4 regions of the Atlantibacter sp. MEI4A-1023 genome follow, and region 4 is predicted to be linked to each of the others. Evidence: predicted binding sites of a transcription regulator. Region 4 holds the regulator's gene; each other region holds the start of a gene.

Region 1 (5,105 bases), 1.1 Mb from region 4:
AGAGAACACCGGTGACGTTATCGGTGACTTGAGCCGTCGTCGTGGTATGCTGCGCGGTCAGGAATCTGAAGTTACTGGCGTTAAGATCCACGCTGAAGTACCGCTGTCTGAAATGTTCGGATATGCGACTCAGCTGCGTTCTCTGACCAAAGGTCGTGCATCTTATACTATGGAATTCCTGAAGTATGATGATGCGCCGAACAACGTTGCTCAGGCCGTAATTGAAGCTCGTGGCAAATAAGCCCCGGGGTTAAAACTAATGTCCCGTGCTCTCCTCTGTTGGGGAGAGCACTATAGTAAGGAATATAGCCGTGTCTAAAGAAAAATTTGAACGTACAAAACCGCACGTTAACGTTGGTACTATCGGCCACGTTGACCACGGTAAAACTACCCTGACTGCTGCCATCACTACCGTTCTGGCTAAAACCTACGGTGGTTCTGCTCGTGCATTCGATCAGATCGATAACGCGCCGGAAGAAAAAGCTCGTGGTATCACCATCAACACCTCTCACGTTGAATATGACACCCCGACTCGCCACTACGCGCACGTTGACTGCCCGGGCCACGCCGACTATGTGAAAAACATGATCACCGGTGCTGCGCAGATGGACGGCGCGATCCTGGTTGTTGCTGCGACTGACGGCCCGATGCCGCAGACCCGTGAGCACATCCTGCTGGGTCGCCAGGTAGGCGTTCCGTACATCATCGTGTTCCTGAACAAATGCGACATGGTTGATGACGAAGAGCTGCTGGAACTGGTTGAGATGGAAGTTCGCGAACTGCTGTCTCAGTACGACTTCCCGGGCGACGACACCCCGATCGTTCGTGGTTCCGCGCTGAAAGCGCTGGAAGGCGAAGCAGAGTGGGAAGAGAAAATCATCGAACTGGCTGGCTACCTGGATTCCTACATCCCGGAACCAGAGCGTGCGATTGACAAGCCGTTCCTGCTGCCGATCGAAGACGTATTCTCCATCTCCGGCCGTGGTACCGTTGTTACCGGTCGTGTAGAGCGCGGCATCATCAAAGTGGGTGAAGAAGTTGAAATCGTGGGTATCAAGGATACTGCGAAATCAACCTGTACCGGCGTTGAAATGTTCCGCAAACTGCTGGACGAAGGCCGTGCGGGCGAGAACGTGGGTGTTCTGCTGCGTGGTATCAAACGTGAAGAAATCGAACGTGGTCAGGTACTGGCGAAGCCGGGCTCCATCAAGCCGCACACCAAGTTCGAATCTGAAGTGTACATTCTGTCCAAAGACGAAGGCGGCCGTCACACTCCGTTCTTCAAGGGCTACCGTCCGCAGTTCTACTTCCGTACCACTGACGTGACTGGCACCATCGAACTGCCGGAAGGCGTTGAGATGGTAATGCCGGGCGACAACATCAAAATGGTTGTTACCCTGATCCACCCGATCGCGATGGACGACGGTCTGCGTTTCGCAATCCGTGAAGGCGGCCGTACCGTTGGCGCGGGCGTTGTTGCTAAAGTTCTGGGCTAAGTAATTACCCTGAATTGAAAAGGGCGCTTCGGCGCCCTTTTTGTTTTTATATTGCTCAGTAAGTTTCTGCTCGGTAATTTTCGTTACGCTCGCTCTCTACCGTTTACAATTGTGCTATTGTAGTCATAACTATTCTCATTTACACTGCGCATAATTTGAACGGGAGCCATCATGTACGTTTGTTTATGTAACGGTGTCAGCGATAAAAAGATCCGCCAGGCAGTTCGCCAGTTCCATCCACAATCATTTCAGCAGTTGCGTAAATTTATTCCTGTAGGGAATCAATGTGGTAAATGCGTTCGCGCCGCGCGCGAAATCATGCAGGATGAATTGATGCAGATCCCGGAATACAAAGAGATTGCTTAAAGCGGCATCTTTTTTTTGACTTCCCTTTTAGTCGATCTACGCTTCATGTAGTGGAAGCGGAGGGACTATAAAATGAAAGGTGATATCAAGATAATAAATTATCTCAATAAATTATTGGGAAATGAGCTTGTCGCAATCAATCAGTATTTTCTTCACGCAAGAATGTTCAAAGACTGGGGCCTGATGCGCCTCAATGATGTCGAATACCACGAATCCATCGATGAAATGAAACACGCCGATAAGTATATCGAGCGTATTCTGTTCCTCGAAGGCATCCCAAACCTGCAAGATCTCGGGAAATTACACATCGGCGAAGATGTGGAAGAGATGCTGCAATCTGACCTGAATCTCGAACTTGAAGGCGCTAAAGATTTGCGTGAAGCAATTGCCTATGCGGATAGCGTCCATGACTATGTCAGCCGTGACATGATGATCGCAATTCTTGCGGACGAAGAACACCACATTGACTGGCTGGAAACCGAACTGGATCTGATCGCTAAGATTGGTTTGCAGAATTACCTGCAATCTCAGATCAAAGAACAGGATTAAACAGCACCAACAGAGGCTGCTCGAATGTCGGCCAGCCTATGCAGAACCCTGCAGCCACCAGAAATGGACCAAACGGCAGCGGGGTTTTTTTATGTCTGTCAGAATTTGCCCAGAGTAGTAGCCCAGCAACGATCAAACCACTTAGCGAGGCTATTAAAATGATGGCCGATAGGGATTGCCATCCATGCCATGCACCGAGCGCCGCCAGTAATTTTACATCTCCATATCCCAGCCCTTCGTGACCACGTAGGCTGCGGTATAGCCAATAGAAACAGGCAAAGAATCCATAACCCGCAACTGCGCCAAGAACGGCACCCGATAAAGAATCCGGCATGCAGAATAGGTTGAACAACAGGCCGCCCCACAGCAATGGACAGGTCAGACGATCGGGAAGCAAGGCTGTGCGCCAGTCATGCCAACTAAGGCAACTGCACATTACTAAATAAAAAAGCATAAAGGCTACGGTCACTGGCACCTCCATGACAGTGGGGTAGGGGAGGCACCAACCATGCCAAAATGATGAACCTGGCTGTAGCGCTGTTTCTCAAAGACGGAAGCCGTCTTCAGGCTTTTTCAGTGCTTTTCCATAGCCCTGGCAAAAAAATGCGCGCCGGATTCCAGCCCTGAACGCACGAATAGTAAACAGCACTTGCTTAAGCTGCGTAATTCCGTATAATGCGCGGGCTTGTCAATATTGACGGCAGGTTCAATCAGAACCGGAGCAATGCAGTTTGTTGCTTAACAATGCTTCCAATCGGGAAGCTATGTAAAAACGATTACACTCCCCCATCAATCGTAATGGGTGCGAGGAGTAATTATTTTCGTCTATAAATAATTGGAGCTCTGGTCTCATGCAGAACCAAAGAATCCGTATCCGCTTGAAAGCGTTTGATCATCGTCTGATCGATCAATCAACCGCCGAAATCGTCGAGACTGCTAAGCGCACTGGTGCGCAAGTACGTGGTCCGATCCCGCTGCCGACCCGCAAAGAGCGCTTTACCGTTCTGATCTCTCCGCACGTTAACAAAGACGCGCGCGATCAGTACGAAATTCGCACTCACAAGCGTCTGGTTGACATCGTTGAGCCAACCGAGAAAACCGTTGATGCTCTGATGCGTCTGGATCTGGCTGCCGGTGTAGACGTGCAGATCAGCCTGGGTTAATCAGGTCATTGAGCGATTGAGAGGTTGAAACAATGATTGGTTTAGTCGGTAAAAAAGTGGGTATGACCCGTATCTTCACTGAAGACGGCGTTTCTATCCCAGTAACCGTTATCGAAGTAGAAGCAAACCGTGTTACTCAGGTTAAAGACCTGGCTAACGACGGCTACCGTGCAATTCAGGTTACCACTGGTGCTAAAAAAGCTAACCGTGTAACCAAGCCGGAAGCTGGTCACTTCGCTAAAGCTGGCGTTGAAGCTGGCCGTGGTCTGTGGGAATTCCGCCTGGCAGACGGCGAAGAGTTCACTGTTGGTCAGAGCATCAGCGTTGAACTGTTTGCAGAAGTGAAAAAAGTTGACGTAACTGGCACCTCTAAAGGTAAAGGTTTCGCAGGTACCGTTAAGCGCTGGAACTTCCGTACCCAAGACGCTACCCACGGTAACTCCTTGTCTCACCGCGTTCCGGGTTCTATCGGTCAGAACCAGACTCCGGGCAAGGTGTTCAAAGGCAAGAAAATGGCAGGTCAGCTGGGTAACGAACGTGTAACCGTTCAGAGCCTGGACGTAGTACGTGTTGACGCTGAGCGCAACCTGCTGCTGGTTAAAGGTGCTGTTCCCGGTGCAACCGGTAGCAACCTGATCGTTAAACCAGCTGTGAAGGCGTGAGGAGATAGCAATGGAATTAGTATTGAAAGACGCGCAAAGCGCGCTGACTGTTTCCGAAACTACCTTCGGTCGTGATTTCAACGAAGCGCTGGTACACCAGGTTGTAGTTGCTTACGCAGCTGGTGCTCGTCAGGGTACTCGTGCTCAGAAGACCCGTGCTGAAGTAACTGGTTCCGGTAAAAAGCCGTGGCGCCAGAAAGGTACCGGCCGTGCGCGTTCAGGTTCTATCAAGAGCCCGATCTGGCGTTCCGGTGGCGTAACCTTCGCTGCTCGCCCGCAGGACCACAGTCAAAAAGTTAACAAAAAGATGTACCGCGGCGCGCTGAAAAGCATCCTGTCCGAACTGGTACGTCAAGATCGTCTGATCGTTGTCGAGAAGTTCTCTGTAGAAGCGCCGAAAACTAAGCTGCTGGCTCAGAAACTGAAAGACATGGCTCTGGAAGATGTGCTGATCATCACCGGTGAACTGGATGAGAATCTGTTCCTGGCTGCACGCAACCTGCACAAGGTTGACGTACGTGACGCAGTGAGCATCGATCCGGTAAGCCTGATCGCCTTCGACAAAGTCGTAATGACGGCTGACGCTGTTAAGCAAGTTGAGGAGATGCTGGCATGATTCGTGAAGAACGTTTGCTGAAGGTGCTGCGTGCACCGCACGTTTCTGAGAAAGCGTCTACTGCGATGGAAAAAACCAACACCATCGTTCTCAAAGTTGCCAAAGACGCGACTAAAGCAGAAATCAAAGCTGCTGTGCAGAAACTGTTTGAAGTCGAAGTCGAAGTCGTTAACACCCTGGTCGTTAAAGGGAAAGTTAAACGTCACGGACAGCGTATCGGTCGTCGTAGCGACTGGAAAAAAGCTTACGTCAC
Region 2 (5,105 bases), 2.4 Mb from region 4:
CTGAAAAACGAGCTGGAAGCGCAGATAGAAGCCCAGTACCAGCAGGTAAAAGCGCAAGAAGCCGCCACGCTGCTGATGAGCCGCAAGCTGGCTGAGAAACAGTACAAAACGATAACCGTGGCGACACTGCCTCCTGAAGCGCTCACGCCTGCCGACCCCGACACGACAGCCTCTCCTCCTCCCGCCGACAGCTAACCGGCCAGCCCGTTTCTAATATCAAGATAATCCACTGAATTTTAACAATAAGTCCTTCGCGCATGGCTTTCAAACGAAGCCGTAAAAAGCGCATTAGAAGGGATTTTTATTCAGGAATATCCTGAATCCGCCTGAAAACTCACGCCCGGACACTATCCTTAAAGGGAATTTTTAACTGATGGAGATCCCTTATGGCTAACGATCAATCCCAGGTTCAGGACCCAACCACCCAGTACTACACCGGAGAATACCCGAAGCAGTTGCAGCCTGTTCCGGGTATCCAGGCGAAGATGGATCCGGTCCCCGACTGCGGCGAGCAAAGCTATGTCGGTTCGGGCCGCCTTAAGGATCGTAAAGCGCTGGTTACCGGCGGCGACTCGGGGATCGGGCGCGCGGCGGCCATCGCTTACGCGCGTGAAGGCGCTGATGTGGTGTTGAACTATCTGCCTGCCGAGCAGGAAGATGCCGAAGCGGTGAAAAAGCTTATCGAAGAAGCCGGCCGTAAAGCCGTGCTGATCCCGGGGGATTTGAGCGATGAGCAATTTGCCCGCAGCCTGGTGGACCAGGCGGTGCAGGAACTCGGCGGGCTGGACATTCTGGCGCTGGTGGCCGGTAAACAGGTCGCCGTGCAGGATATCGCGGAGATCACCAGTGAACAGTTCACTAAAACCTATGCGGTCAACGTGTTCGCGCTGTTCTGGATCACCCAGCAGGCGCTACCGCACCTGAAACCCGGTGCCAGCATTATCACAACGTCGTCGATTCAGGCGTATCAGCCGAGCCCGCATTTACTGGACTATGCCTCTACCAAGGCCGCAATACTCAACTTCACGCGCGGTCTGGCGAAGCAGATTGCCGAGAAAGGGATCCGCGTGAATTGCGTGGCGCCAGGTCCCATCTGGACGGCGTTACAGATTTGCGGCGGGCAGCCGCAGGAGAAACTGCCGGAATTCGGTAAACAAACGCCGATGAAACGTGCAGGCCAACCTGCCGAACTGGCACCAATTTATGTTTATCTGGCGAGCCAGGAATCCAGCTACGTGACGGCGGAAGTGCATGGCGTAACCGGGGGCGAGCATTTAGGGTAAATCGCAGGCAACAAAAAGGCGTGGTCTTTACCACGCCTTTTTTAACGCCCGGAAATTACTTCGCTTTCGCGGTTTCCTGGCCGACTAAACCAATCTTCAGATAGCCCGCCTGATGCAGGGTATCCATCACTTTCATCATGGTTTCGTAATCAACGGTTTTGTCCGCGCGGAAGAACACCGTGGTGTCTTTCTTGCCTTCCGTCAGCGCGTCCAGCTGCGCGATCATCGTTTCCTCAGTAATCGGCTCATTGCCGAGGAACATCGATTTGTCCGCTTTCACCGACACGTAAATCGGTTTTTCCGGACGCGGCTGCGGCTGGCTGGTAGAGGCCGGCAAGTTCACTTTGACGTCAACCGTCGCCAGCGGCGCGGCCACCATAAAGATAATCAGCAGAACCAACATCACGTCGATAAACGGCGTCACGTTGATTTCATGCATTTCGCCGTTGTCGTCGAGATTCTCGTTAAGACGCATTGCCATAGGGCATTAACCTACACGTAATTTCTGAGCGGTACGCACCGGGCGCGCGGAAGAAGCATTCAAATCCAGATCGCGGCTTTGCAGCAACAGAACCTGCGCAGCGACATCGCCCAGCGTCGCTTTATAGCTGCCGATCATACGCGCAAAAATATTGTAGATAACGACCGCCGGGATCGCCGCCACCAGGCCAATCGCCGTCGCCAGCAGCGCTTCTGCGATACCTGGCGCGACAACCGCGAGGTTAGTGGTTTGGGTCTGGGCGATACCGATAAAGCTGTTCATGATGCCCCACACGGTGCCGAACAGGCCCACGAACGGGGAGATCGCGCCGATAGTGGCGAGATAACCGTTGCCGCGGCCCATATGGCGGCCAATCGCCGCAACACGGCGCTCAAGGCGGAAACCGGTACGCTCTTTAATCCCTTCGTTGTCCTCGCTGCCTTCGGAGAGCTCAAGCTCATTCTGGGCTTCGTTAATCAACGCGGTGCTGAGACTTTTGCCATGGAAGGAGGCGGAAATTTCGCTGGCGTCGTTCAGGGAACGGGCTTTAGCCAATAGCTGCTGCTCGCGCTTAAGACGGCGCTTCTGGCTCAGCAGTTCAGCGCTTTTGCTAAAGAAGATCGCCCAGGTCACGACGGAGGCCAGAATCAGGCCAATCATCACCATCTTTACCACGATATCAGCGTGCTGATACATACCCCAGACGGAGAGATCCGTCTGCATCAACTCATTACCCACTCTGTATCTCCAGGACAAAAATCACAAAACTGTCGCTAATAATATCAAAACATCGCCGAATTGATAGTAGTTCTCATTAGTATTTGCATAGTGTCGGAAAAAGCCGCAATTTTCCTTGCGCTTACGCAGTAAATCGAGTCAGCCGAATATTTTTTAACTTTTTAACCTTCGTTGAAGAAGACCTGACCATTAACCGTGGTAACGTATGGACATCCAGACGTATAAACAGGATTTCGCCGAGATGACAAAACCGCACATCGAAACCGCGCTGGTGAATGCCGGACGCAGCAAACGTTATACCCAGGGCTCAGTGAATAGCGTGATCCAACGCGCGTCATCACTGGTGTTTGACAGCGTGGCCGCCAAAAAAGCGGCGACTGCCGGGCGTGCGTCCGGCGAGCTGTTTTACGGGCGGCGTGGCACGCTAACCCACTTCTCGCTTCAGGAAGCGATGTGCGAACTGGAAGGCGGCGCGGGTTGCGCCCTGTTCCCCTGCGGCGCAGCGGCGGTGGCGAATACCATTCTGGCGTTTGTCGAACAAGGCGATCATGTGCTGGTGACCCACACCGCCTATGAACCGACGCAGGATTTCTGTACCAAAATTCTCGCCAAACTTGGCGTGACCACCAGTTGGTTCGACCCGCTGATCGGCGCGGGTATCGCAGGGCATATCCAGCCGAACACCAAAGTCGTGTTTCTGGAGTCACCCGGCTCTATCACCATGGAAGTGCACGATGTTCCGGCGATTGTCGCTGCGGTACGCCGCGTCGCGCCTGAGGCGATCATTATGATCGATAACACCTGGGCGGCGGGCGTGCTGTTTAAAGCGCTGGATTTCGGCATTGATATTTCTATTCAGGCGGGCACCAAATACCTGATCGGCCATTCCGACGGCATGGTGGGCACGGCGGTCGCCAATGAACGCTGCTGGGCGCAACTGCGCGAAAACGCCTATTTGATGGGCCAGATGCTGGATGCCGATACCGCTTATATGACCAGCCGTGGTTTACGTACCCTGGCGGTACGTTTGCGTCAGCACCATGAAAGCAGTTTAAAAGTCGCTGAATGGCTGGCGGCGCATCCCCAAGTGGCACGCGTGAATCACCCGGCGCTGCCCGGCAGTAAAGGCCACGAGTTCTGGAAGCGCGATTTTCTCGGCAGCAGCGGTTTATTCTCTTTTATCCTGAAAAAACGCCTTAACGAGACTGAGTTTGCGGCGTATCTCGATAATTTTAATTATTTCGGGATGGCCTATTCCTGGGGCGGCTTCGAATCGCTTATTCTTGCCAACCAACCTGAAGAGATCGCCGCCATCCGCCCGGATAGCCGTGTCGATTTCGACGGTACGCTGGTTCGCGTTCATATTGGCCTTGAGAATGTCGAAGATTTGATTGCCGATCTGGAAGCCGGTTTCGGGCGCATAGCCTGAAGTTGCCAGCGCTGGACAGCGATAAGGACAGAATAGTCTGTATTTATTGGGCCCCGGATCAAACCGCTCGGGGCGTTTTGCGATTACAATAACCCTATACACGCTGTTCGTCAGGATTACCCATGGTTGTTATTCAGAATATTGTTTCCGCGCTCTGGCAGCATGATTTCGCCGCGCTGGCAGATCCGCATGTGGTCGGCATTGTTTACGGCGTCATGTTCGCCACGCTGTTTCTGGAAAATGGGCTGTTACCCGCCTCATTTTTACCCGGCGATAGTTTATTACTGCTGGCAGGGGCGCTGGTGGCGAAAGGCGTGATGGATTTTGTCCCGACGATGGTGATTTTGACATCCGCAGCCAGCCTCGGCTGTTGGCTGAGCTACGTGCAGGGCCGCTGGCTCGGCAATACCCGAACGGTAAAAGGCTGGCTGAAGCAGTTGCCGCAAAAATATCACCAGCGCGCCACCTGCATGTTCGATCAGCACGGCCTGCTGGCGCTGCTGGCAGGGCGCTTCCTCGCGTTTATCCGCACCCTGCTGCCGACTATGGCGGGTATTTCCGGCCTGTCTAACCGCCGCTTCCAGTTCTTTAACTGGCTCAGCGCGTTTTTGTGGGTCGGCGTGGTGACCAGCTTCGGCTATGCGCTCAGCATGATCCCGTTCGTGAAGCGCCATGAAGACCAGGTGATGACTTTCCTGATGGTGCTGCCTATCGTGCTGCTGGTGGCGGGCTTTATCGGCGCGCTGACGGTAGTGCTGAAGAAGAAATTCGCCTGATATGTCACCTCGCTGCAAGGCGGGGTGACTACATTCCCTGCAAGGTGCGCATCCGCGCCGCGTCCTCTCCCGGCGTCACGCCGAAATAGCGCTTAAACTCCCGGCTAAACTGCGATGCGCTCTCATAACCGACACGCATCGCCGCCGCGCTGGCTTTCATCCCGTCATGAACAATCAACATTCTGGCCTTATGCAGACGGAATGTTTTGATGTACTGCAACGGCGATGTGCTGGTCACCGATTTAAAGTTATGGTGAAACGCCGACACGCTCATATTGGCGTCCAGCGCCAGCTGGTCCACGGTCAGGTTCTCGGTGTACTGGTTTTCAATGCGCTTCAGCACGCGGCTAATCAGGCTGAAATGCGTCTGGCGGCTGACCAGCGCCAGCAGCGCCCCG
Region 3 (5,105 bases), 1.2 Mb from region 4:
CTGTATCAGCGTCGTCATGCTTTCACCTTAATGACAGTGGCTGGATGACGTTTCACAACAGACTTCCGCCGCCTTGCGCTGCCCCAGCACTCCGAGGTCGACGCGGCTACGGGCCCGGCGCAATAACGTCAGCACCAGTACGTTAAACAACACCACCGCCACGATGCACGTCAGGCTGTATTGCGGATGCTGGTGGAATGTCACGGTCTGGTAGTAAAGCGTCGCCAGCGAGTAGGCGATATTCAGCCCCCACAGAATGGAGAAACCCATCCAGCTACGGCTGGTTTCGCGGGCGATAGCGCCCATCACTGAAATGCACGGAATGTACAGCAGCACAAAAATCAGGTAGCTGTACGCCGAGGCGCTGCTGCCGAATTTCGCGCTCATCACGCCCATAGTGCCGCTTTCCATCTCACCGTCGCCTTTGCTGGCTTCAATCGGGTTCATCAGCACGCTCAGGCTGAAAGTGTCTTTCAGGCTCTGCCAGGTTTCTTCTACTGCGCCGCCCAGTTCGTCGATCAGGCTAAAGCTGGCGGCGTCAAATTCTTCCTGGTGGATATTTTCTGCGGTGTACAGGGTGTTTAACGTACCGACCACCACTTCTTTCGCCATCGCGCCGGTAAACAGACCGACCGTAGCCTGCCAGTTATCTTCCTGTACGCCGATGGGTTTCAGCAGCGGGGTAAGTACCTGGCTCACCGATGCCAGCGCAGAGTCATTAATGTTGTCCACCGGCTTGCCGCTAAAGGAAAAGCTGTTTAACGCCCCGACGAAAATACTGACTATCACAATCACTTTACCGGCACGCATCACGAAGGATTTCAGGCGCTGCCAGGTTTGCAGCACCAGGCTTTTCAGGTGCGGCACGTGATAAACCGGCAGTTCCATCACGAACGGCGTTGCTTCGCCGCGCATGATGGTGTGCTTCAGCATCAGGCCGGTGAGGATCGCCATCACGATGCCTAACAGATACAGCGAAAACACCACCAGCGCACCCTGCTGGCCAAAGAAGGCGGCAGCGAAGACCGCAAAAATCGCCAGCCGCGCGCCGCAGGACATAAACGGTGCCATCATCACGGTCATCAGACGTTCACGCGGCGCATCCAGAGTGCGCGCGCCCATTACCGACGGCACGTTGCAGCCGAAACCGACGATCAGCGGCACGAAGGATTTGCCGGGCAGACCGAGGGACTGCATCAGGCGGTCCATCACGAACGCCGCGCGCGCCATATAGCCGGAATCCTCAAGAAACGAGAGGAACAAATACATCATGCCGATTTGCGGCACCAGCGGCAGAACGGTATTGATACCGCCGCCAATACCCTGGGCGAGGAAAATAGTTAGCCATTGCGGAAAGTGGAACGTTGCGCCAACCCACTGCAAACCGTGGATAAAGATCGCCGCCGAACCTACGTCAAACAGCGGCTGCAATGCGCCGCCAATGTTAATCGCCAGCAGGAACATCAGATACATCACCAGCAAAAACACCGGGATGCCGAGAAAACGGTTGATAACGATTTTATCCAGCGCGGTGGTTAAGTGATGGGGCTCTGCCGTTAAGCTGTTGCTGACGCTGTCGCAAATAGCGGCAATGCTTTGATAGCGCGCGTCGGCGATATGCAGCGCCGGATCGTCCATCTCTTCACTCAGGCGTGCCAGGGAAACGCCCAGCTTTTGTGCGGCATCACCCGCAAACGCGCGGCTGTAAATATCGCCTTCCAGCATCTGCAAACCCAGCCAGCGGCGTTGGGTAAACGGCATTTCACCGGGCATCAGGTCCGCCAGCGCGTTCGCTTCACGGCAAAGCGGTTCGGCGTAATGCACGTCGATAGCGTTTTGCGCCTGATGGTCGCGGTCGATAATCCGCTTCAGGGTATCGATGCCGCGTCCGCGCGTGGAGACCAGCGGCACCACCGGGCAGCCGAGGCGGTTCGCCAGCGCATCAACATCAATGCGGATCTGCTGCTTCTCAGCGATATCCAGCATGTTCAGGGCGATGATGCAGGGGATGCCCAGCTCGCGCAGTTGCAGTGTCAGATAGAGGTTGCGCTCAAGGTTAGAGGCATCCACCACGTTAATCAGCAGATCAGCATCGCCGCTCAAAATATAATGACAGGCGATTTGTTCATCGAGCGAGGTTTGGGAGGAGATCGTTGTCAGGGAGTAGGTGCCGGGTAAATCCACCAGCGTGACCTGATGCTCTGGTGTGGCGAAGAAACCCTCTTTGCGTTCAACGGTCACCCCTGCCCAGTTGCCCACCCGCTGCCGGGAGCCGGTTAACTGGTTAAACAGGGTGGTTTTCCCTGAGTTCGGGTTGCCGATTAATCCAATAGTTAGCTTTTTCATATTCAGTCTGAACTCAAGAAATGATCAGGACGTTGCTTCAACCTGTACCAGCGCCAAATCCTTTTTGCGTAATACAAGGTTTACCCGGCGAGTGGAAATATGGATCGGATCGCCCAGCGGGGCGACGCGCACCACGTCAAACGAGGAGCCGGGAAGTAAACCTAACGAAAGTAATTTTTGACGGTAAGCCGGGCTAATTTCCCGGGCAAAGCCGGTGATTTTCCAGGTACTGTTAGCGCAAAAGTGCATAAAGCCTTCTTATCTTTCGTAAGCGGAAACACGATTTCCCTGTCTGGAGGGCAGACATGGAAAACCAGATTCATTTGCGGAAAAGAATAATCTTGATGGAAAGGTATGATAATGAGAATGGTTTTTATCTTCAATGCAGAATGTGTTGCTAAATACAATATTTAACCATTCGTTGTTTTGGCGCAAAGAATGAAAAATAAACGCTTGAAATGAGTCTATATTAAGAAAAATTAATATTTTCAATGAATTGGGTTAAAGTCGGGTGCGCGAGTAATAACGTGATAAAGGTTGCTGAGATCATTTTTTTGTTATTAAAATGAGAATGGCGCGTTTATTTTATGATAATCGGTGCAGGTAAATTCAATAAAATCAATAATCGAAAACAAGCCTCTTTTCTCATATTGCGAAATATGACATCTGCAATAAAAGGCCGGTTTCCCGGCCTGTTTTTTTTAACGTTTTTTACCCAAAGCGGCGGCGAGGGCATCACCCATAGCGCTATTGCCCGAAGGCTTATTATCGCGCGCCCGGGGTTTTTGCTGCTGCGCCGGGCGGGAGACAGGGCCGCCTGCGCTGCGGCGCGGCGTACTTTCGCCCGGTTGCTCATCAAGCCGCATCGTCAGTGCAATGCGCTTACGCTGCAAATCCACTTCCAGCACTTTGACCTTCACGATATCACCCGCTTTCACCACCTTATGCGGATCGTCGATAAACTTGTCCGACAGCGAAGAGATATGCACCAGTCCGTCCTGATGGACGCCGATATCCACGAAAGCGCCGAAATTGGTCACGTTAGTCACCGCGCCTTCCAGCACCATGCCTGGCGTCAGATCGTTAAGGGTCTCGACTCCTTCGGCGAACTGCGCGGTTTTAAACTCAGGACGCGGATCGCGGCCCGGTTTTTCCAGCTCTTTGATGATGTCGCTCACCGTCGGCACGCCGAAACGCTCGTCGGTGTAATCCACCGCTTTCAGATTACGCAATTCATTGCTGTTGCCCATCAAATCGCGCAACGACTGCCGGGTGGCGGCCAGGATGCGTTCAACCACCGGATAGGCTTCCGGGTGAACGGTAGAAGCGTCCAGCGGGTTATCGCCGTGGTTGATACGCAAAAAGCCTGCGCACTGTTCAAAGGCTTTCGGCCCCAGGCGGCTGACTTTCAACAACTGTTGGCGGTTCTGGAACTGGCCGTTTTCATCGCGCCAGCTAACGATATTCTGCGCCATCATGCGCGTCAGCCCGGCCACGCGGGTCAACAGCGGCACCGATGCAGTATTCAGATCCACGCCCACGGCGTTTACGCAGTCTTCCACCACCGCATCCAGTTTGCGCGCCAGCTGTGACTGGCTGACGTCATGCTGATACTGGCCGACGCCGATGGATTTCGGATCGATTTTCACCAGCTCCGCCAGCGGGTCCTGCAAACGACGGGCGATAGAAACCGCGCCGCGCAGCGACACATCCAGATCCGGGAACTCCAGCGCCGCCAGCTCGGAGGCGGAATAAACCGATGCGCCTGCCTCGCTGACAATCACTTTCTGAGCGGTGATTTGCGGATACTGCTTCTGCACGTCGAGAAAGAAACGTTCGGTTTCACGGGACGCGGTGCCGTTGCCGATCGCCACCAGCTCCACGTTGTGTTTGGCGCACAGCGTGGCAACCGCCACGGCGGCTTTGGCTGCCTGGCCGGTGTGAGGATAAATGGTATCGGTGGCGACCAGTTTGCCGGTGCCGTCAACAACCGCCACTTTTACCCCGGTGCGCAGGCCAGGATCGAGACCCATAGTGGCGCGCAGCCCGGCAGGTGCTGCCATCAGCAGGTCGTGCAGGTTACGGGCAAACACGTTGATGGCTTCTTCTTCGGCGCGTTCGCGCACGGTGCTCATCAATTCGGTTTCCAGGTGCATCAGCACTTTAATACGCCAGGTCCAGCTCACTACGGCGCGACGCCAGCCGTCTGCCGGGGCGTTGTTCAGGCGTAAACCGAGGTGATCGATAATGATTTGTTCACAGTGGCTTTCACGCGGCGGTTCATCAAACTGCGGATCGGCATTCAGCGCCAGTTGCAGCACGCCTTCGTTGCGGCCACGGAACATTGCCAGCGCGCGGTGTGAAGGCACAGTGGAAATCGGTTCATGATGATCGAAATAATCGCGGAATTTCGCACCTTCTTCTTCCTTGCCGCTGACCACGTTCGCCACCAGATGGGCGTTTTTCCACAAATAGTCGCGTACTTTCGCCAGCAATGCGGCGTCTTCGGCGAAGCGCTCCATCAGAATATAGCGCGCGCCGTCGAGTGCGGCTTTGCTGTCAGCGACGCCTTTATCAGCATCGATAAACTTCGCGGCTTCGGTCTCAGGATCGTGAGACGGCGAGTTCCACAGCAGGTCTGCCAGCGGCTCAAGGCCCGCTTCAATGGCGATTTGCCCACGGGTGCGGCGCCTGGGTTTATACGGCAGATATAAATCTTCGAGCTCGGTTTTGCTGAGCGTGCCGTTGATGGAGGAGGC
Region 4 (5,105 bases):
GCCAGGAAGGCGGCAAAAGTCAGATTTAACTGGATCTTGCGACCGGGCGGCAGAATGTTCAACATAATACCCTAACCTGACACCTGCAAAAAAAGAACTTTGCCATGAAATTACATACCCGAGCGCAAACTACACAACAATCGCATAACGCCTCACCGATCGTGCTGGTTCACGGCCTGTTCGGCAGCCTGGATAACCTGGGCGTGCTGGCTCGCGAACTGATTACCGATTTCGACGTTATCCAGGTGGATATGCGCAACCACGGGTTGTCGCCGCGCAGCGATATCATGACGTATCCGGCCATGGCACAGGATCTGATTGATACGCTCGACGAACTGAGTATCGACAAAGCCACTTTTATCGGCCACTCCATGGGTGGTAAAGCCGTGATGGCGGCAACCAACATCGCGCCGCAACGCATCGATAAACTGGTGGCGATTGATATCGCGCCGGTGGATTACCAGGTGCGGCGGCACGATGAAATTTTCGCCGCGATTAACGCCGTCAGCGAAGCCGGGATCACCTCTCGCCAGGATGCGGCGGCCCTGATGCGTGAACAAATCCCTGAAGAAGGGGTGATTCAGTTTCTGCTCAAATCCTTCGCATCCGGCGAGTGGCGTTTCAATGTGCCGGCACTGTGGGATCAGTATTCACATATCGTCGGTTGGGAAACGGTGCCCGCCTGGGATCATCCGGCGCTATTTATTCGCGGCGGCAATTCGCCGTACGTGGATGAAAGCCATCGCGAGGCGCTGCTTGCGCAATTCCCCCAGGCCCGCGCGCACGTCGTAGCGGGCGCGGGCCACTGGGTTCATGCCGAAAAACCGCAGGCCGTGGTACGGGCAATCCGCCGCTACCTCGATGCCGGGTAAAAATGGTTAAAAATAAAGCGGCTGATAAGTCAGAGTGCCGTTAACGCGTTGGCGCGCCGGATTCCCTCATGTATGATGGCGCGCTTAACTGCATCCGAGCCCCGCTCCTGCACCCTGTTTTCCCTGTCAAAACGCGCATCATGGCCAAAGAACAAACGGACCGTACGACATTAGATCTGTTCTCGGACGAACGCCGCCCGGGCAGACCCAAAACTAACCCGCTGTCACGCGATGAACAGTTGCGCATTAACAAGCGCAACCAGTTAAAGCGCGACAAAGTGCGCGGGCTCAAGCGCGTTGAGCTCAAACTGAACGTTGAAGCGGTTGACGCGCTCAACATGCTGGCAGAGGCCCGCAATATCAGCCGCAGCGAATTGATCGAAGATATTCTGCTGTCACAGCTCGCCGCCCTTAAAGACTGAGCGTTATCTAAAAACACGGCGCGATGTAGCAGACTGTGCACATGGCCGTGATAGAGATTTCCGCCAGCTTGTCTGTTCTGCTATGATTGCCCTATCTGTAGGCTTTTTGCCTCAACCATCTCATTAAGTTTCAAGAGGTTATTTTACTCATGGCAATCGTAGGCATTTTCTTCGGCAGCGATACCGGCAACACTGAAAATATCGCAAAAATGATTCAAAAACAGCTTGGTAAAGATGTTGCTGAAGTGCGTGATATTGCTAAAAGCAGCAAAGAAGACCTCGAAAGTTTTGATATTTTGCTGCTGGGCATCCCTACCTGGTATTACGGCGAAGCGCAGTGCGACTGGGATGACTTCTTCCCTACCCTCGAAGAGATTGATTTCAACAATAAACTGGTTGCCCTGTTTGGTTGTGGCGACCAGGAAGACTATGCCGAATACTTCTGCGATGCGCTGGGCACCATGCGTGACATTATTGAACCGCGCGGCGCAACTATCGTTGGCCACTGGCCGACTGAAGGCTATCACTTTGAAGCCTCCAAAGGCCTGGCGGATGACGATCACTTCCTCGGTCTTGCCATCGACGAAGATCGCCAACCGGAACTCACCGCAGAACGCGTTGAAAAATGGGTTAAACAGGTTTCTGAAGAGCTGCACCTGCAGGACATCATCAACGCCTGATTATTAAGGGTGCTAAGTCAATTAGCGCCTTTTTATCTTGATTGATAGGCAAAAGCGATAAAAATAATTGCTACAAATTTTTAACTTTTGCCTCCAGACCTGTACAATATACGCCTTACGCATCGGGTGATTTTGCAACAAATGCAGGCAGCGCCACGATTTTGGGTATTTTTAAGCAAGGCAGTTGCAGTTTTCATTTAGGCATGGCAGTTCTATAATGAAACGCATAATGCCTTGCATCGATCTCTTGCTCCCTGAGGAGCGAATCGTTACGTAACAGGACAAATTCCGCATGACTGACAACAATACCGCATTGAAAAAGGCTGGCCTGAAAGTCACGCTTCCGAGGTTAAAAATCCTCGAAGTGTTGCAGGGGCCGGACAACCACCATGTCAGTGCGGAAGACTTATACAAACGCCTGATCGACATGGGTGAAGAGATTGGGTTAGCGACCGTTTACCGCGTTCTTAACCAGTTTGATGATGCCGGAATCGTCACGCGCCATAATTTTGAAGGCGGCAAATCCGTTTTCGAGTTGACTCAGCAGCATCATCACGATCACCTCATTTGCCTTGACTGCGGTAAAGTGATCGAGTTTAGCGACGATTCAATCGAAGCGCGCCAGCGTGAAATTGCCTCCCGTCACGGTATTCGCTTAACTAACCACAGCCTGTACCTGTATGGCCATTGCGCAGAAGGCGATTGCCGCGAAGACGAAAATGCGCATGAGATCGCAGAAAAGTAATTTTTTCTAGAATCATGAATTCCAGTAAAAGCCGACTAATGTCGGCTTTTTTATTTCTGATGATTTAAAAAATAACAGGCATGGCTTGCTTAATAATGAAACCTTTAAGTAAATCCTGTAATGAATTAAATAATGTGAATGATGTTTTAAGAATATATCAATAACTATATAAATCAGCCAGTTATCATATATTGAGACATCTTATCACCTGCCGGGTCTGTTTGTTGCGTTGCGGTTTAAAAATGCCATCACTTAAAATAGTGATTAGCATCGCATCCGATAAAATAAATCTGGTTAATCGCAATGACATTACCGCAGAAACCTCTCTCTGAATTATATCGCTTAACGGATTTATTCACTGACTATAACAAACTTACGCGTGTAGAAAGATATACCTTAATACCCGTAAGACCTCATACCGTTACGCTGATTCATGGTGGGCAGTTTTCTATCATTCGCAGCAGCGACAGACTTTTATTTGAAAAACAAACTGCGCCAGCGCTGTTTGGGCTAACCGGTAATGCCCGAAATCTGGCCTATCTGCGCATTTATGCCGATACGCAATGCCATTTCCAGTTAGTGCCTCTGGACATTTTCATGCAGCGTCTTGACGATAATCATTCGCTGCACTTAATACCGCCAATTTTATCCTGGCATATAGAAAGTTTACTTTATCGGGATGAGATGATGATGGGGCGAAATAGTTATCAAATGATTAAGGGGAATCTCCTCCATCTTAATCAACTAGATGAGTTTATGCGGTCAAAAATCAATGTTGCGGATTTCATCGTCAAACGAACCAACTTATCTCGCAGTATCGTCATGAAAGTTTTGTCGGCGATGCGCGCTAAAAATCATATCGATGTTAAAAGAGGCAAATTGCTGACAATCAATCAACTGCCTGAAAAACTCAGTTGATGCGAGAGGTAATTCATCGCAGTCTAAGACGTTCTCCGGGCCTTTCTCTTTTCATTTAAAGAAGCTTCACGCCAAAAAAAACGCCGCATTACGCGGCGTTTTAGCAATGAAATCTTATTCCCCGATTTTCGCCCAGGTATCGCGTAAACCCACCGTACGGTTGAACACCAGATGTTCAGGTTTGGAATATTTGCTGTCGAGGCAGAAATAACCTTCACGCTCGAATTGCAGCGCGTTGCCCATTTCTGCATTCTGCAGGCTCGGCTCGCCAAAACCCTGCTTGATCACCAGCGACTCTGGATTGATAGTCGACAGGAAATCTTCTGCCGCGCCGGGATTTGCCACGCTAAACAGACGATCGTACAGGCGGATTTCAATCGGTAACGCATGGCTGGCACTCACCCAGTGGATCACGCCTTTCACTTTGCGGCCGTCCGCCGGGTCTTTGCTCAGGGTTTCTGCGTCGTAGCTACAGAAGATAGTGGTGATGTTGCCTTCCGCGTCTTTTTCTACACGCTCAGCTTTAATCACATAAGCATTACGCAGGCGGACTTCTTTACCCAGCACCAGGCGCTTGTACTGCTTGTTAGCCTCTTCGCGGAAGTCGGCGCGGTCGATCCACACTTCGCCGCTGAACGGCACTTCACGGCTCCCCATCTCCGGTTTGTTCGGATGGTTTGGCATCGTGACCCTTTCGCTCTGGCCCTGCGGATAGTTCTCGATCACCAGTTTCACCGGGTCGATAACCGCCATGGCACGCGGCGCGTTCTCGTTGAGATCTTCACGGATGCAGGCTTCCAGCGCAGCCATTTCTACCGTGTTGTCCTGCTTAGTCACACCGATGCGTTTGCAGAATTCACGGATAGAGGCAGCGGTATAACCGCGACGACGCAGACCAGAAATGGTCGGCATACGCGGGTCGTCCCAGCCTTCAACGATCTTTTCCGTCACCAGCAGGTTGAGTTTGCGTTTGGACATAATCGCATACTCAAGATTCAGACGAGAGAATTCATACTGACGTGGATGAACCGGAATGGTGATGTTATCCAGCACCCAGTCATACAGACGGCGGTTATCCTGGAATTCCAGGGTACAGAGTGAATGGGTAATGCCTTCCAGCGCATCGGAGATGCAGTGGGTAAAGTCGTACATCGGATAGATGCACCACTTGCTGCCGGTCTGGTGATGATCGGCGAATTTAATGCGGTAAATTACCGGGTCGCGCATCACGATAAACGGCGACGCCATGTCGATTTTCGCGCGCAGGCAGGCTTTGCCTTCTTCGAAACCGCCGGTACGCATTTTTTCGAACAGCGCGAGGTTTTCTTCTATGCTGCGATCGCGGTATGGGCTGTTTTTACCCGGTTGAGTCAGGGTGCCACGGTATTCGCGAATTTGCTCCGGCGAAAGTTCGTCAACATAAGCCAGGCCTTTGTTGATCAGCTCAACGGCATATTGATGCAGCGCA

What was found. Region 4 encodes Fur, which represses iron uptake genes when iron is present. Its sites were predicted from a motif close to ATAATAATGAGAACNACTATCAA; they were not measured.
Region 1: a site for Fur is predicted at 1,613-1,635, ahead of bfd (bacterioferritin-associated ferredoxin). Genes of this name have one in related genera too.
Region 2: a site for Fur is predicted at 2,563-2,585, ahead of exbB (tol-pal system-associated acyl-CoA thioesterase). Genes of this name have one in related genera too.
Region 3: a site for Fur is predicted at 2,701-2,723, ahead of feoA (ferrous iron transporter A). Genes of this name have one in related genera too.

Annotation. Positions count from the first base shown of each region.
Region 1 is NZ_CM149568.1:405,839-410,943, forward strand. Features, by position in the region: gene fusA (elongation factor G) at 1-241, shown strand, start outside; gene tuf (elongation factor Tu) at 312-1,496, shown strand; gene bfd (bacterioferritin-associated ferredoxin) at 1,668-1,862, shown strand; gene bfr (bacterioferritin) at 1,935-2,411, shown strand; gene ACVV26_RS01925 (prepilin peptidase) at 2,395-2,886, opposite strand; gene rpsJ (30S ribosomal protein S10) at 3,263-3,574, shown strand; gene rplC (50S ribosomal protein L3) at 3,607-4,236, shown strand; gene rplD (50S ribosomal protein L4) at 4,247-4,852, shown strand; gene rplW (50S ribosomal protein L23) at 4,849-5,105, shown strand, end outside.
Region 2 is NZ_CM149568.1:3,893,761-3,898,865, forward strand. Features, by position in the region: gene ACVV26_RS18450 (cytoplasmic protein) at 1-195, shown strand, start outside; gene ACVV26_RS18455 (SDR family oxidoreductase) at 387-1,283, shown strand; gene exbD (TonB system transport protein ExbD) at 1,339-1,764, opposite strand; gene exbB (tol-pal system-associated acyl-CoA thioesterase) at 1,771-2,502, opposite strand; gene metC (cystathionine beta-lyase) at 2,744-3,931, shown strand; gene ACVV26_RS18475 (DedA family protein) at 4,054-4,707, shown strand; gene ACVV26_RS18480 (AraC family transcriptional regulator) at 4,736-5,105, opposite strand, start outside.
Region 3 is NZ_CM149568.1:339,299-344,403, forward strand. Features, by position in the region: gene feoC ([Fe-S]-dependent transcriptional repressor FeoC) at 1-18, opposite strand, end outside; gene feoB (Fe(2+) transporter permease subunit FeoB) at 28-2,346, opposite strand; gene feoA (ferrous iron transporter A) at 2,371-2,595, opposite strand; gene ACVV26_RS01600 (Tex family protein) at 3,048-5,105, opposite strand, start outside.
Region 4 is NZ_CM149568.1:1,526,312-1,531,416, reverse strand. Features, by position in the region: gene ybfF (esterase) at 105-872, shown strand; gene ybfE (LexA regulated protein) at 1,013-1,294, shown strand; gene fldA (flavodoxin FldA) at 1,444-1,974, shown strand; gene fur (ferric iron uptake transcriptional regulator) at 2,267-2,719, shown strand; gene ACVV26_RS07385 (helix-turn-helix domain-containing protein) at 3,023-3,637, shown strand; gene glnS (glutamine--tRNA ligase) at 3,752-5,105, opposite strand, start outside.